Regions from separate parts of the Acidovorax sp. 106 genome, predicted to be linked through region 2. Evidence: predicted binding sites of a transcription regulator. Region 2 holds the regulator's gene; each other region holds the start of a gene.
The links. Region 2 encodes sigma-54, which starts transcription at its own class of promoters, with help from an activator protein. Its sites were predicted from a motif close to TGGCANGNAANCTGCTTT; they were not measured.
Positions count from the first base shown of each region.

Region 1: a site for sigma-54 is predicted at 1,614-1,631, ahead of C8C98_RS07345 (pilin). Genes of this name have one in related genera too.
Region 3: a site for sigma-54 is predicted at 1,463-1,480, ahead of C8C98_RS19855 (BMP family protein). Genes of this name have one in related genera too.

Region 1 is NZ_RCCC01000001.1:1,654,097-1,657,372, forward strand. Features, by position in the region: gene tfpZ (TfpX/TfpZ family type IV pilin accessory protein) at 1-302, opposite strand, end outside; gene C8C98_RS07340 (pilin) at 349-879, opposite strand; gene C8C98_RS07345 (pilin) at 998-1,549, opposite strand; gene C8C98_RS07350 (MBL fold metallo-hydrolase) at 1,770-2,564, opposite strand; gene C8C98_RS07355 (CHASE2 domain-containing protein) at 2,659-3,276, opposite strand, start outside.
Region 2 is NZ_RCCC01000001.1:1,292,494-1,295,769, reverse strand. Features, by position in the region: gene lptA (lipopolysaccharide transport periplasmic protein LptA) at 1-394, shown strand, start outside; gene lptB (LPS export ABC transporter ATP-binding protein) at 391-1,173, shown strand; gene C8C98_RS05830 (RNA polymerase factor sigma-54) at 1,238-2,866, shown strand; gene C8C98_RS05825 (class I SAM-dependent RNA methyltransferase) at 2,966-3,276, shown strand, end outside.
Region 3 is NZ_RCCC01000001.1:4,517,882-4,521,157, reverse strand. Features, by position in the region: gene C8C98_RS19860 (5'-methylthioadenosine/S-adenosylhomocysteine nucleosidase) at 1-272, opposite strand, end outside; gene C8C98_RS19855 (BMP family protein) at 387-1,397, opposite strand; gene C8C98_RS19850 (nitrite reductase) at 1,795-3,276, shown strand, end outside.

The DNA of each region.
Region 1 (3,276 bases), 360 kb from region 2:
ACGGTATGTATACCATAAGCCAAAGCAATACCCTGAACCAAAGCAACCAAAGATAAATCGAAAAATAATTCTCTTTTTATTTTTTCAGGATTAAAAATAATAAATGTAAGAAGTGGACCACAAATAACATCAACACCAACCACAAGCCAGAATAATTCCAACCCACCGACAATTTTATACAAAGGCCAAGGATACCAAACACCAAATACCAGCGCAGCCGTACATATTGTCAAAAACACCGAAAGAAGAAAATGATAAAAACATGCGCGCAACGCAAAATGTACGCGACGTAAATTAAACATCTATCCACCCAAAATCTCTTAAATTATCAAAAACCATTTTGCAAAACTAAGGGCTATATCGACAGTTGACCGGAACATACCGGTACGAGATGGTAGAAGCTATACCGCAGCCCCATACGATAGGTGCACTCATTGACAGCGGAGCGGACGGAATTGCAGAATTAGAAACAGTACCACTGCCAGGAGTGAGAACCACGGGCGAGCCTAGGAGTGCACCCAGCTCTCCAGTGTAGTTTATTGTAATGCGCGCTTCGCCCAAGGCAGGAGCTTGAACATTTGCAATACCGCCTATTGCGATTGATGCAACTTTTGCCCCAGCCGTATATTGATATGAATATGAACCAGATAATGGCGCACCCGTACCAGGGTAATTTAATATCCCGCCCTCTGGAGTAGACGAGAAATTTTCCGCCACCGCCGCCTTTGCAGCAGCCGCAAGAACCAAGCCCTCTGTAACCTGCGCGCGAACAACATAACCCCGATAGGTCGGTAAAGCCACAGCAGCCAAAATACCCAAAATGGCAACTACAACCATTAACTCAATCAGAGTAAAACCATTTTTTACAAATTTTCTCATGAAGCACCAAAATTAGATTTGATTATTACACTTCTATATTAAAAATTCGCAATTTAAAATCCAACTACACCACCAAAAAGAAAGGCCGCACAAGGCGGCCTAACAAAAGCGTTCACACTTATGGGGCAACTACAAAACGGCAGTTTGCAGGAACATACTTAAATGATGCGGTTGAAGCGATACCACAACCCCAAACCACTGGAGCGCCAGCAGCCAGCGGGCCTGAGGGAGACGCGGCGTTGGTTACTGTCCCGCTTCCTGGAGTCAGAACCAAGGGATTACCGAGCGTAGTGCCCAAGCTACCGGCGTACGTGATAGTGATACGGCCAGAGTTAGGAGCAACAGGAGTAGCAATGGTAGTTGCAGCGATTGCAACAGTTGCCACATTGGTGCCAGCTGTGTATTCATAGCCGTAGGTGGTATTTCCTGCAGCCGGGGCCACAATCGCACCAGCACCTGCATACGCTTCAATGGTGCCTTGTGTTGTGTTTGCAAAGGTTTCTGCAACGGCCGTCTTGGCAGCCGAAGCCAAACTCAAACCTTCGGAAACCTTGGCACGCACAGTGTAATCTTGGTAAGCAGGCAGAGCCACAGCAGCCAGAATACCGATGATGGCCACCACGATCATCAGTTCGATCAGGGTAAAACCTTTTTGCAGCGAACGCTTCATAAATCTCTCCTCGGGGTAAATTGCAAGTGAAAACCTGTCGATTGTTCTTCAGGCTGGTTCTCTAAAAGCAGATAGCGTGCCAGCTTGCGAAATACGGTAGAAGCACACTTTCCTAAGCGCCAGAGGGCCGACTTCTCCACAAACGGCATCGGGTCACCGCATGGCCTGCGTCACATTGACATTTTTGTTCCGCCACGAATGTCACGGAACACATAGCTAGTTACACATCAAAGACCTGTCCAGCCTGCAGCCAGCGGATATCTGCAGTGGCGCTCAGTCCCATCTGGTCTATCTCTTGAAGAATGAGGCTGGTTTCTGATGGCTTGGTGTGGGTAATGTAGATGGGGTAGCTCGTGTCCCCAGCCCTGTGGGCCAGTTCAGCAGCCAAAGTTTGGGGCGACAAGTGCAAGCTGCGGCGTGCCAGTTCACTCTCCCGGTTGCTGAAGGCGGTTTCAATGACCAGCATGCCCACAGGCCGTGGCGGCTGTAGTTGGGTCAGTTGCTCAAGCTGATCCCAAAAGGCTGGATTGCGCTCGGTGTCGCCGCTGAAAGCCCACCAACCTCTTTCACCACGCACGGCATAGCCCACTGCAGGCACCGTATGGACGGCCGGCAGCACTTGTACCCAAGTACCGTCCACATGGACCGCGCGCCCCTCGACCAAGGGGCGGTATCGCAGAAACGGGTTCTGCACTGACGGAATGCGGCTGAAGTCTGGCCAGATGGTGTTGTTAAAGACGTGCGTCTGCAGTGCAGCAATGGTGGCGGGCAGGGCATGGACCAAGACGGGTTGGCTGCGCAAGGAAGACACAGCGTCCAGCATGAGTGGCAATGCCGCCACATGGTCCAGGTGGGAGTGGGTCAGAAAGACATGGTCGATCTGGGCCATCTCGTCCAGCGTCAAATCCCCCACCCCAGTACCTGCGTCGATAAGGATGTTGTGATTGATGAGAAAAGAGGTGGTCCGGCAATCACGGGCGATGGCGCCTGAGCAACCCAGGACACGGACTTTCACAGGAACACGCCCCCGAAACGGCAGCGAGGCGGAACACCAGCATGGCCATCAGCTCCAAGGTCTTGGCGCAAGAAGAGTGGGCAAGAAGGGCGGGTCATTTGGTGTCAAAGTTAGTGGCACCATCCCAGTTCGGCTGGTGAGGCAGTGTTGCCAGCATTTGCAGGCGCTCTGCGTACAAGGCATACAAGGTGGATTGGGGGTCGCTGCGCAGCAGCATTTGCAAAGCGGCCATGCATTTTGCCCAGTCTTGAGCGCGGTAGTCTGTGAGAAATTGCCGCCAGACGGCGAGCCACTCCGTTTGTCCAGGAGTGGCCAGCGCATGCTCGGCCACCGGCGTATAGATCGCGACGGCCTGGGCTTTGCCTTTGACGCGCACGCGGTCCAGCTCTTGCCACAAAAATCCGGGGGCCTGGGCCTGGGTAAATTCGCTGGCGATGACCGCAACCCCGTAGGTTTTAGAGAGCCCTTCCAGGCGGGAGCCCAGGTTCACTGCATCGCCAATGACGGTGTAGCTGAGTCGAATGTCGGACCCCATATCACCTACACACATGGTGCCGGTGTTCAAACCAATGCCAACCCCGACCTCGGGCAGGCCTTGAGCGCGGTGCTCTTGGTTGAGCTGCTGCATGGCCTGCGCCATACCCATCGCGGCACGCACTGCGCACGCAGCATGATCTTGCGTCGGCACGGGGGCCCCCCAAAAGGCCATGAC
Region 2 (3,276 bases):
AAAGCGTGACACCCTGGCGGGCGCGCCCGAAGAGTTCATCGAAGGCGAAGGCGAAGTCATCGAGTACGACGGCCGGACCGACAACGTGCGCTTCATCACCCGCGCCGAGCTGCGGCGCTACCGTGGTGGCGCCTTGAGCGACGAGATCACCGGCGCGGTCGTCGTCTACAACAACCTGACCGATGTCTTCACGGTCGATGGGCAAAAGAAGGCCTTGCCCGCCAGCGGGGCAGAGGGCCAGGCCAGCAGCGGTGGCCGCGTGCGGGCCGTATTGGCCCCCAAAGACCCCAAGGCGCCTGCTGCGGCACCGGGCTCCAGCGCGGCCAGCCCGGCCCCTGCGGCCTCGGCGCCCGTGCTGCGGCCCAGCACCTCTTTGGGCGGTGCCATCCAGTGAGCGATCGTTCCGTCAAAGCCCCGGCAGCGGGGGCGTCTTCCAGTCGCCTTGAGGTCGCCCACCTAGCCAAGTCTTACGGCAGCCGCAAGGTGGTCAAAGATGTGTCCCTGGTGGTGCAAAAAGGCGAGGTCGTCGGTTTGCTGGGGCCCAATGGGGCGGGCAAAACCACTTCGTTCTACATGATCGTGGGGCTGGTGCGCAGCGATGGGGGGGATATCCGCATCGACGGCCAATCGGTGGCGCACATGCCCATTCACAGCCGTTCGCGCTTGGGGCTGTCGTATTTGCCGCAAGAGGCGTCCATCTTCCGCAAACTCACGGTGGAAGAGAACGTGCGCGCGGTGCTGGAGTTGCAGCGTGACGAACACAACGCCCCCCTGTCGCGGGCGGCGATTGAAGATCAGCTCACCTCGCTGCTGCAAGAGCTGCGGGTGGACCACCTGCGTGCTTCGCCCGCGCTGGCCTTGTCGGGTGGCGAGCGCCGCCGCGTCGAAATCGCCCGCGCCCTGGCCACGCAGCCGCGCTTTATCCTGCTGGACGAGCCCTTTGCGGGCATCGACCCCATCGCTGTGATCGAGATCCAGCGCATCATCGGTTTCCTGAAAGCGCGCGGCATTGGCGTGCTCATCACCGACCACAACGTGCGCGAGACCCTGGGCATTTGCGACCACGCCTTCATCATCAGCGATGGCCGTGTGCTGGCGCAGGGCACGCCGGCTGAGATCGTGGACAACGCCGAGGTGCGCCGTGTGTACCTGGGCGAACACTTCCGCATGTGATGGCTTGGCGCGGTGTGGCTATGCGGTGTGTGACGGATCGTGCGGTGTTGCAGGGGGCTGAGGCATGAAGCCCGGCCTGTCCCTGCGGGTCTCTCAGCACCTGGCCCTCACGCCGCAGTTGCAGCAGTCCATCCGGCTGCTGCAGTTGTCGACCCTGGAGTTGGGGCAAGAGGTTGAGCAGATGCTCGACGAAAACCCCTTCCTGGAGCGCAACGCCGACGAAGCCGTGCGCGAAGAGTTTGGCCTGGAGCACGCCGACACCCCCGTACAGGCCGACGAGTACAGTGCAGACGATGCTATCTATTCAGGAGCTGCCAGCGCTTCATCCACAAGCGCTGAGGCCACTTCTGATGCGCAAGGTGACGCCTCGGGCGATGCCGACTACACCAGCAGCACCGCCTCTGACGAGCCCGATTGGGGCGGGGACGGCACCGTGGAGATGGCGCCCAACGACAGCGAATGGGGCGGCGACGCAGCCCCCCGCACCCGCAACGACATGGAGGGCGACGAGGCCGACGCCACGGAGCTAGCGCGCTCGCAAGAGTCCCTCACCGCCTTTTTGCACCGCCAGGCCCTGGCACTGCGCCTGTCTGAGGTGGACCGCGCTGCCCTGCGCTTTCTCATCGAATCGCTGAACGACGATGGCTACCTGGAAGAGCCGCTGCAAGAGCTGGCCATCAGCCTTGCGGGCCCGGATGACCTGGAGCAAATTGACGAGTTGGTGCACCGCTTTACGGTAGCCCAGCGCCTGCTGCAAACCCTGGAGCCTGTGGGCGTGGGCGCTCGCAACCTCGCCGAATGCCTGACCCTGCAACTCAGCGCCCTGGCGGCCGACCCTGACAGCGAGGCCCCTGCGGCCGTGGTGCAGACCGCTTTGCTGATCTGCCAGCAGCCGCTGGAGATGCTGGCCCGCCGCGATGTGCGCCGCCTCACCCAGGCTTGCACCGAAGGCGGCGCTGCGGGTGAAGAACGCACCCGCGCCGCCATGGCCCTGATTGCCCGGCTGGAGCCGCGCCCCGGGCGCCGCTTTGCCGACGTGGAGCGCAACATCATCATCCCCGATGTGATTGTGCGCAAAGCCGGGCGGGCCAACGGCAACAGCGGCCAGCACAACTTCATCGTGGCGCTGAACCCCGATGTGATGCCGCGCTTGCGCGTGCACGACATCTACGCCGGTGCGCTGCGCGGCCACAAGGGCGGCGAGGGCCACCAGGGCATGCAGCAGCGCCTGCAAGAGGCCCGCTGGTTCATCAAGAACATCCAGCAGCGCTTTGACACCATCTTGCGTGTCTCGCGCGCCATCGTGGAGCGGCAAAAGAGCTTCTTCACCCACGGCGAGCTGGCCATGCGCCCGCTGGTGCTGCGTGACATTGCCGACGAGCTGGGCCTGCACGAGTCCACCATCAGCCGCGTGACCACGGCCAAATACATGGCCACACCCATCGGCACCTACGAGTTGAAGTATTTCTTCGGCTCTGGCCTGGGCACCGAAACCGGTGGCAACGCCTCCAGCACGGCGGTGCGCGCGCTCATCAAGCAGTTTGTGGCCGCTGAGAGCCCCACCAAGCCGTTGTCCGATAGCCAACTGGCCGAAATGCTCAAGGAGCAGGGCATCGAATGCGCCCGCCGCACGGTGGCCAAGTACCGCGAATCGCTCAAGATTGCACCGGCCAATTTGCGCAAGTCGCTGTAGCCTGACGTTGATGTCGCAGCGCCTGCAACCGGGCCTGGCAGTACAGGGTGGGCGATGTACCTGCCCTGGCATGATCCGGCCCCACCCGAGGTATTCACCATGAACCAACTCCAACTCTTTCTCCCCTGCGCCGCTGGCGTCGAGGGCTTCCTCGCCGATGAGGTGCATGGCATCACCGGCCTTACGGGGCAAGACCTGCTGGTCGGGCGGGGCGGCGTGCTGCTGCGCAGCTCGTGGCGCCATGCGCTGCAGCTGAACCTGCACAGCCGCCTGACCCAGCGTGTGCTGGTGCAACTGGCGCACCGTCCCTACCGCTCTGAAAACGACCTTTATGCCATGGCCAGCGAGGTGGCCTGGGAGATCTGGTTCACCACGCGCCAGAGCTTCAAGATCGAAGTCACGGCCCAGCA
Region 3 (3,276 bases), 3.2 Mb from region 2:
ACCACCACGGGTTTGCCTTCGAGCGTGCCGGTGGTGAACTCTACGCCGTTGATGCTGTGTTTGGCGGGCTGCTGCACCTCGGGCAGCAGCACGGTCAGCTCGGGGGCGAAGGCGGAGATGACGGCGATGCGGGGCGTATCGTCCAGCCGGACCGCCGTCTTGCCGGGCGCTGTGGCAGCGCAGCCTGCGACCATGGCGGCCAATGCCGCAGCGCCCAAAAGACGTGAACAGCGGGTGACCTGCGAGGCCTTTGCGACGGGGAGTGAGGTCATGGGGTGCCTTGTCAGCGGTTCATTGCGGTGGGCGTTCAAAAAACAGGCCACCGCGTTGTGAGGGTGGCCTGTTCACGCCATCGAAATGGCAAGCGGGCAGGGCGCCCGCCGTGCTTACTTGGCCGTGGATTTGGGCTGGCTGTCGTCTACCTTCACTGTGAACTTGCCCGCCAGGATGTCGGCTTCTTTGGCCTTGACCTTGGCGACGATATCGGCGGGCACCTTCTTCTCGAAAGTGCCCAGGGGCGCGAGCTCCGAGCCCTTGTGCTTCATCATCGAATACGGGCCGTAGTCCTCGGCGGTGAATTTGCCGTCCTTGACCAGCTTCAGCGCGCGGTCGATGCTGGGCTCCATGTGCCACAGGGCAGAGGCCACCACGGTGTCGGGGTACTGCGGCTGGGTGTCGATCACGTTGCCGATGGCGAGCTTGCCTTTTTCCTTGGCCGCGTCGCTCACGCCAAAGCGCTCGGCATACAGCACGTCGGCGCCCTTGTCGATCATGGCGAAGGTGGCTTCCTTGGCCTTGGGTGGGTCAAACCAGCTGTTGATGAAGGTGATGGTGAACTCGACCTTGGGGTTGGTCTCTTTGGCGCCGGCCATGAAGGCGTGCATCAGGCGGTTGACCTCGGGGATGGGGAAGCCGCCCACCATGCCGATCTTGTTGGACTTGGTCATGCCGCCCGCGATCATGCCGCTGAGGTAGGCAGGCTCCTGGATGTAGTTGTCGAACACGCTGAAATTGGGCGCCTGCGGCTTGCCCGACGAGCCGAGCAGGAATGAGGTTTTGGGGAAGTCCTTGGCCACCTTGCGGGCGGCGGCTTCTACCGCAAAAGCCTCGCCCACGATGAGCTGGTTGCCGCCGGTGGCGTATTCGCGCATCACGCGCTCGTAGTCGGCGTTGCTGACGTTTTCACTGGCCTTGTATTCGATCTCTCCGCGCGCTTCGGCCGCCTTGAGGGCCTTGTGGATGCGGCTGACCCATTGCTGCTCAAAGGGCACCGTGTAGATCGCTGCGACCTTGAGCTTGGACTGCGCTGCAGCCAGTGAGGGCGCCATCGCCATGGCGGCTGAGAGGGCCATGGAGGTGCAGAGCAGGCGTCCGGTGAAGATGCGGCGAGTGGTCATGGTGCGGTTCCTTGGGTGGGACTGGCGAAGGAGAGGCCGTGCAGGGCCTCCAGAACACGATGAAACTAGCAATTTGCACGCCAGCGATGGCCCTCGCGCAGGCAGCTGTGCGGCGGGCGTTCCATGGCGGGATTGCGCTGCACAGTCTGCCAGAAGTGCATGGCGGGCTGCCTTCCATGCCGGTCGTGACGTGATCAAGGATTTCCCTCTATGCAGCCGTTGGATGTTGGTTTAATAGTGCATGTTGAATGAATCATTTGATAGGTATCAAAGCGGCGGTGGGGAGGCTGGCGAAGAATGGCCGCGAGCCTGCTGAAACCCAGTCGTCGCAGCCCGCAGCAGGCCAGTTGGAGGGATGGAATGAGCCATCTTGGGCCGCGACATACAAGGAGTCCCCATGACAACCCGAAAGCTGGCGCGCCTTGCGGCACTGGCAATGTCCACTCTGGCCCTTACGGCGTATGCCGATGACAAGAAGAGCGTGACACCCGCCGAGATGAACTACCAGGCAGGCTCGTCCCCTTTGGCCAATCAGCCGATGTACCAAAGCACAAACCCTGCCGCGCCCAAAATGACGCAGGCCGAGTTTGACCGTGCTCGCCAAACTTACTTTGAGCGTTGCGCTGGCTGCCACGGCGTGCTGCGCAAGGGCGCCACCGGTAAGCCCCTGACGCCTGATGTGACGCTGCCCAAGGGCACGGATTACCTCAAGGTGTTCATCGCCTACGGCTCGCCCGCTGGCATGCCTAACTGGCAGACTTCGGGTGAGATGAGCGAGTCCGACGTGGACATGATGGCCCGCTACATCCAGCAAGACCCCCCTATGCCTCCCGAGTGGAGCATGGCGGACATGAAGAAGACCTGGAAGGTGCTGGTGCCGCCGAAGGACCGCCCAACCAAGAAGATGAACGATTACAACATCGCCAACATCTTCTCGACCACGCTGCGTGATGCGGGCGAAGTGGCGCTGATCGATGGCGACACCAAGCAGATCATCAACATCATCAAGACCGGCTACGCGGTGCACATCTCGCGCACCTCGGCATCGGGCCGCTACCTGTTCGTGATCGGCCGCGATGGCCGCGTGAACATGATCGATCTGTGGATGGCCAAGCCCGACAACGTCGCTGAAATCCGCATTGGCCTGGAAGCCCGTTCGGTGGACACCTCCAAGTACAAGGGCAAGGAAGGCGACTTCACCGACAAGCTGGCCATTGCTGGCGCTTACTGGCCCCCTCAGTTCGTCATCATGAATGGCGACACGCTGGAGCCCATGAAGATCGTCTCGACCCGTGGCATGACGGTGGACACGCAGGAGTACCACCCCGAGCCCCGCGTGGCCTCGATCGTGGCTTCGCACTTCAAGCCTGAGTTCATCGTGAACGTGAAGGAAACCGGCAAGACGCTGATGGTGGACTACAAGGATGTGGACGCCCTCAAGATCACCGAGCTGGGTTCGGCCCGCTTCCTGCACGACGGTGGCTGGGATTCGACCAAGCGCTACTTCATGGTGGCCGCTAACAACAGCAACAAGATTGGTGTGGTGGATGCCAAGGAAGGCAAGCTGCAAGCCGTGGTGGACGTGGGCAAGATCCCTCACCCAGGCCGTGGCGCCAACTTTGTGCACCCCAAGTTCGGTCCTGTGTGGTCCACGGGTCACTTGGGTGACGAGACCATCTCGCTGATCGGCACCGACCCCAAGAAGCATGCCCAGTATGCGTTCAAGGAAGTGGCCAAGCTCAAGGGCCCAGGCGGCGGTGCGCTGTTCATCAAGAGCCACCCCAAGTCGCAGCACTTGTACTCGGACGCTCCACTGAATCCTGATCCAAAGGTCTCGCAGTCGGTGGTGGTGTACGACATCAAGAACCTGGACAAGGGC